DNA from 2 places in the uncultured Oceanicoccus sp. genome. Region 2 is predicted to be linked to the other one. Evidence: predicted binding sites of a transcription regulator. Region 2 holds the regulator's gene; the other holds the start of a gene.
The links. The regulator PhoB, encoded in region 2, activates phosphate uptake and scavenging genes when phosphate is short. The targets are predictions, from matches to a motif close to TGTCATAAANNTGTAACA.
Positions count from the first base shown of each region.

Region 1: a site for PhoB is predicted at 2,129-2,146, ahead of AACP44_RS03195 (TIGR00153 family protein). Genes of this name have one in related genera too.

Region 1 is NZ_CAXAHB010000017.1:4,646-8,078, reverse strand. It holds gene AACP44_RS03200 (inorganic phosphate transporter) at 1-1,274, opposite strand, end outside; gene AACP44_RS03195 (TIGR00153 family protein) at 1,316-1,993, opposite strand; gene AACP44_RS03190 (GspE/PulE family protein) at 2,308-3,433, shown strand, end outside.
Region 2 is NZ_CAXAHB010000020.1:10,753-14,185, forward strand. It holds gene phoR (phosphate regulon sensor histidine kinase PhoR) at 136-1,476, opposite strand; gene phoB (phosphate regulon transcriptional regulator PhoB) at 1,511-2,236, opposite strand; gene AACP44_RS03655 (YgiQ family radical SAM protein) at 2,422-3,433, shown strand, end outside.

The sequences.
Region 1 (3,433 bases), on a different contig from region 2:
ATACCTTTAAAGGTGAAGAAGAACAGAATCGCCAAGCCGGCACCGGCTGGCAAAGTAATCACCCAAGACATAAAGATACTGCCGATAACCCGCAGGTTAAGCGCGCCAATGCCCCGAGCTAAACCTACGCCCAGTACTGCGCCGACCAAGGTATGCGTGGTCGAGATTGGCAGGCCGGTAGCAGAAGCAAGTACCACCGTGGTCGCAGCGCCAAGTTCGGCGGCAAAACCGCGGCTGGGTGTTAGCTCGGTAATTTTCTTACCGATGGTCGTCATTACCTTAAAGCCATAGGTCGCCAAACCTAAAACGATACCGCCACCGCCCAAGAGTAAAATCCACGGAGGTAGCGCTGATTTGCTGGCAATTTCTCCACCGCTGCTAATCACGCTGGCAATTGCCGCTAATGGGCCAACGGCATTAGCCACATCGTTAGAGCCATGAGCAAAGGCCATGGCGCAGGCGGTAAAGATCATCAATATGGCGAAAACTCTTTCGACATTATCGAAGCGGCCACCGGTTTCAGGAATAAACTCTTCTTTGACGTTGTTTAGCAGCCTCTTGCCGATCATTGCAACGATAACACCAATGACCGCTGCAACTGGCAGAGCATTGGCAAATTTGCTGCCTAGGCCGAGATCCAGTTCAATGCCAAGGTGTTTGAGTCCTTTTAAGAGGGTGACCATAGCGATCATAAAGCCCACGGCAAACATATAGAACGGGATATATTTTTTAGCGTTTTGAAACGGCTTGTCAGTATTGAGGATTAGTTTTTGTACACTCATAAACAGGCCGAAAGAAATCGTACCGGCAAGCACTGGGGACACCACCCAGCTGGCCACAATGGTGCTGACCTTGCCCCAGTTTACGGCATCGACTGAAATACCGACCGCAGCAAAACCTACCAGTGCGCCCACAATGGAGTGAGTGGTAGAAACTGGCCAGCCCATCATGCTAGCGATTAGCAGCCAGGTACCCGCCGCCAACAGCGCGGCCATCATCCCGTAAACCAGTAACTCCGGTGTGTCACCAACGAGTGACGGGTCCAGAATACCTTTGCGGATAGTGGAGGTCACCTCACCACCGGCTAAATAGGCGCCGGCAAATTCAAACACCATAGCGATTAAAATCGCCTGTTTAACGGTTAAAGCCCTAGAGCCAACCGAAGTCCCCATCGCGTTGGCGACATCATTCGCCCCCACGCCCCAAGCCATAAAGAAACCAAACATGCAGGCCATAATCAGAAGGAGATGGCCGTGCTCAGCAATAATAGACATAGTTGTTTACCAAAAAATTATTAAAATGATTAGATGAAAAGTTAACTGGCGATCAGACGCTGCAGGCGTGAACCTACTTTTTGGGCGCGATCAGCTAATTCGCCAACCCAGTCGATGATTTTGTAGAGGAACATAACATCGACAGGGGGTAAGTCCTTTTCCAGCTTAAAGAGCATGGCGCGGATTTTAATTTGGAGCTTGTCATTTTTATGTTCCAAACGGTCCAGCTCTTTAATTAGATCTTGAACCACCTGAACTTCACGACCGCGGAATCCGGTGGTTAATAACTCATCCATTTCTTGAATAGCTGTTAAGGCCTGAGCTGATGTGGCCACCGCTTCATGGACATAATCAATCATGGTCGGCGCTATTTTTTCAGGGATAGCCATTTTACGGCCTAGCATAATGCCGGCGATATCTTTGGCGCAGTTGGCGATTTTGTCTTGCATGGTCACCAAGTCGAGCAAGTCGGAGCGCGGCACCGGCATAAATAGGCTTTTAGGCATATTCAGGCGAACCTGTTTTTTAAGTTTGTCAGCATCACTTTCCAGTTTAGCGATCTGCTTTTGCAGATCCTTGGCTTGATCCCAATCGGCAGCGATTACAGCTGCAAAATAGTCGTTTAGTTTCGACGCGCAGCTATGGGCAGTTGCCATATGCTGCTGGATGGGCCGTATAGGGGATTGGCCAAATAAATTCCCGAAGGGGTTGCCTGCCATAGATACGCTCCTACTTGTAACAAAACTGTCATTATTTTTGCGAAGTATAAGGGGTTCGTCTGCGCTAGGCTAGCGTTGAATTGACCAGATTTAATGGACAATAATCGCTTAACGATGCCTCATTAGCCGCCACTATATTTCAAAAATATGACAGTTTTGTTACAGCAGCTGTCACGAGTTGGGTTGCTGATAGCGAGTAATTATTAGCACGGTGTTGATTATATCAATAGCTTTGCTGGCAGCTTCGCCATGCTAGGCCATACTTAGAGTCTAATTAGGGAAGATTAGCGCCGATTGGCGGGAGTGGGATGGATATGGCAGCTTCGACAGGGAGTACAGACTTTAAAACCAAACAGGCGGAACGCGCTCTGGATTTACCAGGCCTGATGGATGATTTGCTGCGTGATCAGCGCATTGGCCATCACGATTATAGGCAGGTGCTGAACAGTTGCCGCAGTCAAGAAGAGGCGCTAAAGCACCCGCTCAATTATATCGCTGAGCAAAATTTACCCGATGCCAGTCGTGAAGGTGCCTATCTGGATATCGACGCATTGCTAGTCTGGCTGTCAGAGTTGAGCCAGCAGCCGGTCTATAATTTTGATCCCTTAAAAATTAATGTTGCAGCCATTACCGGGGTGATGTCCTTCGAGTTTGCCAAGCGGCATAACATCTTGGCGGTGGATGTTACGGCAGATATTGTCACCGTCGCTCATTGCGAGCCTTACCTCAGCGCTTGGCAATCAAATCTTGAGCATGTACTGCGGCGCCCGATTAAGCCAGTCCTAATCGACCCCGCTGAGCTTGTGCGTTATACGGCTGAGTTTTATTCACTATCCAAATCCGTGCGTGGCGCCTCGGGTAGCGCTGAGGGCAATCCGTTTGATGGCGCCACCGGGGTTGAGCAACTATTGGCATTGGGCGATATAAAAGACCCCGATGCCAACGATCAGCATATCGTTAAAATTGTCGATTGGATTCTACAATATGCCTTTGATCAGCGCGCCAGTGATATTCATCTTGAGCCGCGCCGCGAAATTGGCCATGTACGCTTTAGAATTGATGGCGTGCTATACCCTGTCAGTGAATTCCCCCTACAAGTAGCGATGGCGATTACCAGCCGCTTGAAAACCCTTGGCCGATTAAATGTGGCAGAAAAACGTAGACCGCAAGATGGCCGCTTAAAAACAGTCACGTCGGAAGGCCATGAAGTTGAATTGCGTTTATCGACCTTGCCCACCGCCTTTGGTGAAAAAATGGTGATGCGAATTTTTGATCCCGATGTTTTATTGCGCAGTTTTGAGCAATTAGGTTTAACCCATCAAGATTATGACCGCTGGCATAGCATGATCGAAAAACCGCACGGTATTGTTCTGGTCACCGGACCCACCGGATCTGGCAAAACCACCACGCTATATTCCAGTCTAAAACAGCTGGCCACTT
Region 2 (3,433 bases):
CTCCAACAGTTTCAGTAAAAGATCATACTTTGTTATAGATTGTTGGGGCTACTGTATAAACCAATTATTACAGTTGTATGACGATTTTAAGAAAAATTTATTGCAGGGGATAAAGGATTACTGGGAGGTTTAGGGTCAGGCTCTATGGGTTTCAGCCAACAGACGCATGCGGGGAAATTCACAGCTGAAGGTACTGCCTTCACCCAAAACGCTGCTCATCTTTAATTCAGCCTGATGGCGCAGCAAAATATGCTTAACAATCGCCAAGCCAAGGCCGGTGCCACCGGTTTCAATTGAACGGCTTTTATCGACACGGTAAAAACGTTCGGTTAGGCGCGGCAAATGGATATCATCAATTCCCTCACCATTATCTTCAACTTCGAGATAACAGTGCTGGGCATCGCCAAACCAGCGAATGGTGATAATACCGCCATCCTGACTGTATTTAGCGGCGTTCATCACCAGATTGGTAAAAGCGCTGCGCAACTCATCAGCATGACCGATCAGACGCAGACTATAATCACATTCAAGCTTAATCACTCGCCGATCTTTAAAAGCGGTAACCACCTCCTCTTTGATCGTTTCGAGCATAGGTTCAAGATCGATGGGTTCATCCTTGTTATTCTCTGGTACAGACTCCAATTTCGATAGCATCATCAAGTCTCTAATCAGATTTTCCATCCGATTAGACTGCGTTAGCATCTGGTCGATCGCGCGCCGCCAACTTATATCGTTAGCCGCGGTATCAATAGTTTGCGGATTGCCCTGAGTACCTGCCTTATCCGATAAGGTCTCTAGATAACCTTTGATCACCGTGAGTGGCGTGCGCAATTCATGGGAAACATTGGCGACAAAATCTTTACGCATTTGTTGCAGGCGATTGTTTTCAGTGACATCACGGGCAAATAATAACCGGCTACCTCGACCGAAGTAGGAAATACTGATCTGCAATTGGTAATGCTTATTATGAGGTGAGTCGATCAACAAAGACTCTGAGTAATCATCATTTTCAAAATAACGAATAAACTCAGGGTCACGAATTAAATTAACTAATTGCTGATTTTTATCATCCGGATAACGCAAGCCCAATAAATATTCAGCGGCGACGTTACTCCACTCAATATTGCCTCGCTTATCAATCATCACTGCGCCATCGTCCAAAGACGCAAAGGAATCTTGCAAATAATCCACCGTTGCTTGCAGGCGATTAAGCTCTTCCTTGCCTTGACGTTGCAGACGATAGATACCATCTAACACATCACCCCAAAGACCTTTACTCTCTGGTGGATCAGCATCAGTTTGTTGGGACAGCCAAATTTGAATACGTTGTAACTGGAATAGTGTCCAAGCGATATAGCTAAGCGAGGCAAACAGTAAAAACCACACTAAAAAACCAACCGCCGAACCAATCAGGCCTGTTATCAGCAGTAAGATAGCCAAATTTCGGCATTCGATTTTCCAATCGATAGTGTGCATTAATAAGTTTTCTCAGTGGTTGTAGTGTCTGGTATCAGGAACTGCTAGCCATGTCTATTGTGCAACCATCAGCAGAAAAACGATAGCCTGTGCCCCTTACTGTCTGCACCAAACAACCATAGTCCACGGCATCGGTTTCAAGAGCTTTACGCAAACGACGGATATGCACATCTACGGTGCGTTCCTCGACATAGACATTACCGCCCCAAACCTGATCAAGCAACTGCCCACGACTATAGGCTCGCTCTTGATGGGTCATAAAAAAGCGCAATAATTTAAATTCCGTCGGACCCATAGTGACTAGCTGTTGATTAACATAAACACGGTGACTGGATGGGTCTAGTTTTAAACCCAATACTTCGATCGCTTTTTCCTGCTCACTATGACCGGCACGTCGCATCACTGCTTTGATTCTGGATAACAGCTCTCTGGGGGCAAACGGTTTGGTGACATAATCATCAGCGCCTATATCCAAGCCCTGAATTTTATTATCTTCCTCGGTTTTGGCCGTTAGCATAATCACCGGCAAATCGGCGGTCAGTTCGTCCTTACGCAGGCGTCGCAGTAACTCAATACCACTGCCACCAGGTAGCATCCAATCGAGCAGAACCAGATCGGGAATATTATCAGTAATAGACGCATAGGCCTGCTGGATATCACCCGCCTCACGACAGTCATAACCAGCCATTTCCAGCGACATACGGATCATTTCGCGAATCGCCGCCTCATCATCAACTATGAGTATGGTTTTTTCTTGCATTATCCCATTAACCTTCTGTAACCCTTTCTACTCATTAAAAACTGATTTTATTACAGCAATATGACAAAGTTGCACCAAAGGCGCAAATATTGCTCAGCCGAAGTTATAGCCAACTATTGAAGACGGTATTCAGAAGAAAATTCACGTATACTGCGTCCCAATTGATTATTTAGCACGATCCACTCATGAATCCACATCAACAAGCCGCCAAACCCCTGTTCTCCTATCGTAAATATTGGGCGGAGTGCTATGGACCTGCTCCATTTTTACCGATGTCACGGGCAGAAATGGATCAATTGGGCTGGGATAGCTGCGATATTATTATTGTTACCGGTGATGCCTATGTCGACCATCCCAGCTTCGGTATGGCTGTGATTGGCAGAACACTGGAAGCTCAAGGCTTTCGGGTGGGTATTATTTCCCAGCCGGACTGGCGCTCAAAAGAGGCTTTTCAAACCCTTGGTAAGCCCAACCTCTTTTTTGGCGTAGCAGCCGGCAATATGGACTCCATGATCAACCGTTATACGGCTGATCGTAAATTGCGTCATGACGATGCTTACTCACCCAATGATGAAGGTGGCAAACGCCCCGACCGCGCAGTAACCGTTTATTCACAACGTTGCAAAGAAGCCTTTAAAGGCGTGCCGGTGATTATCGGCTCTATTGAGGCCAGCCTGCGCCGCATCGCTCATTACGATTACTGGAGCGATAAAGTTCGCCGTTCAGTGCTGATGGACTCCAAAGCTGATCTGTTAGTCTACGGTAACGCCGAGCGAGCTATTATTGAAATTGCCCATCGAATCGCCAATGGCGAAGATGCTTATCAAATCCAAGATATTCGCGGTACGGCCTTTGTGCGTAAACGGGTACCTGATGGATGGACGGTGATTGACTCTTCCACTGTCGATAGTCCGGGCAAAGTCACCCCTCACCTAAACCCTTATCAGGTTAGCGATACTGGTGGCAGTAAAGACTGTGACAAAGCAAAACAAAACGATGTACAAACCGTCACTATTATTGACCCGCTGAGCGCGCGTAAAAATAAACTTAACCGCGATACCAGCGTCATTCGCTTACCGGCCTATGAAAAAGTCAAAAACGATCCGGTGTTATACGCTCATGCATCACGGGTTTTACATTTAGAAACTAACCCCGGCAATGCCCGAGCTCTAGTACAAAAACACGGCGAGCGAGAAG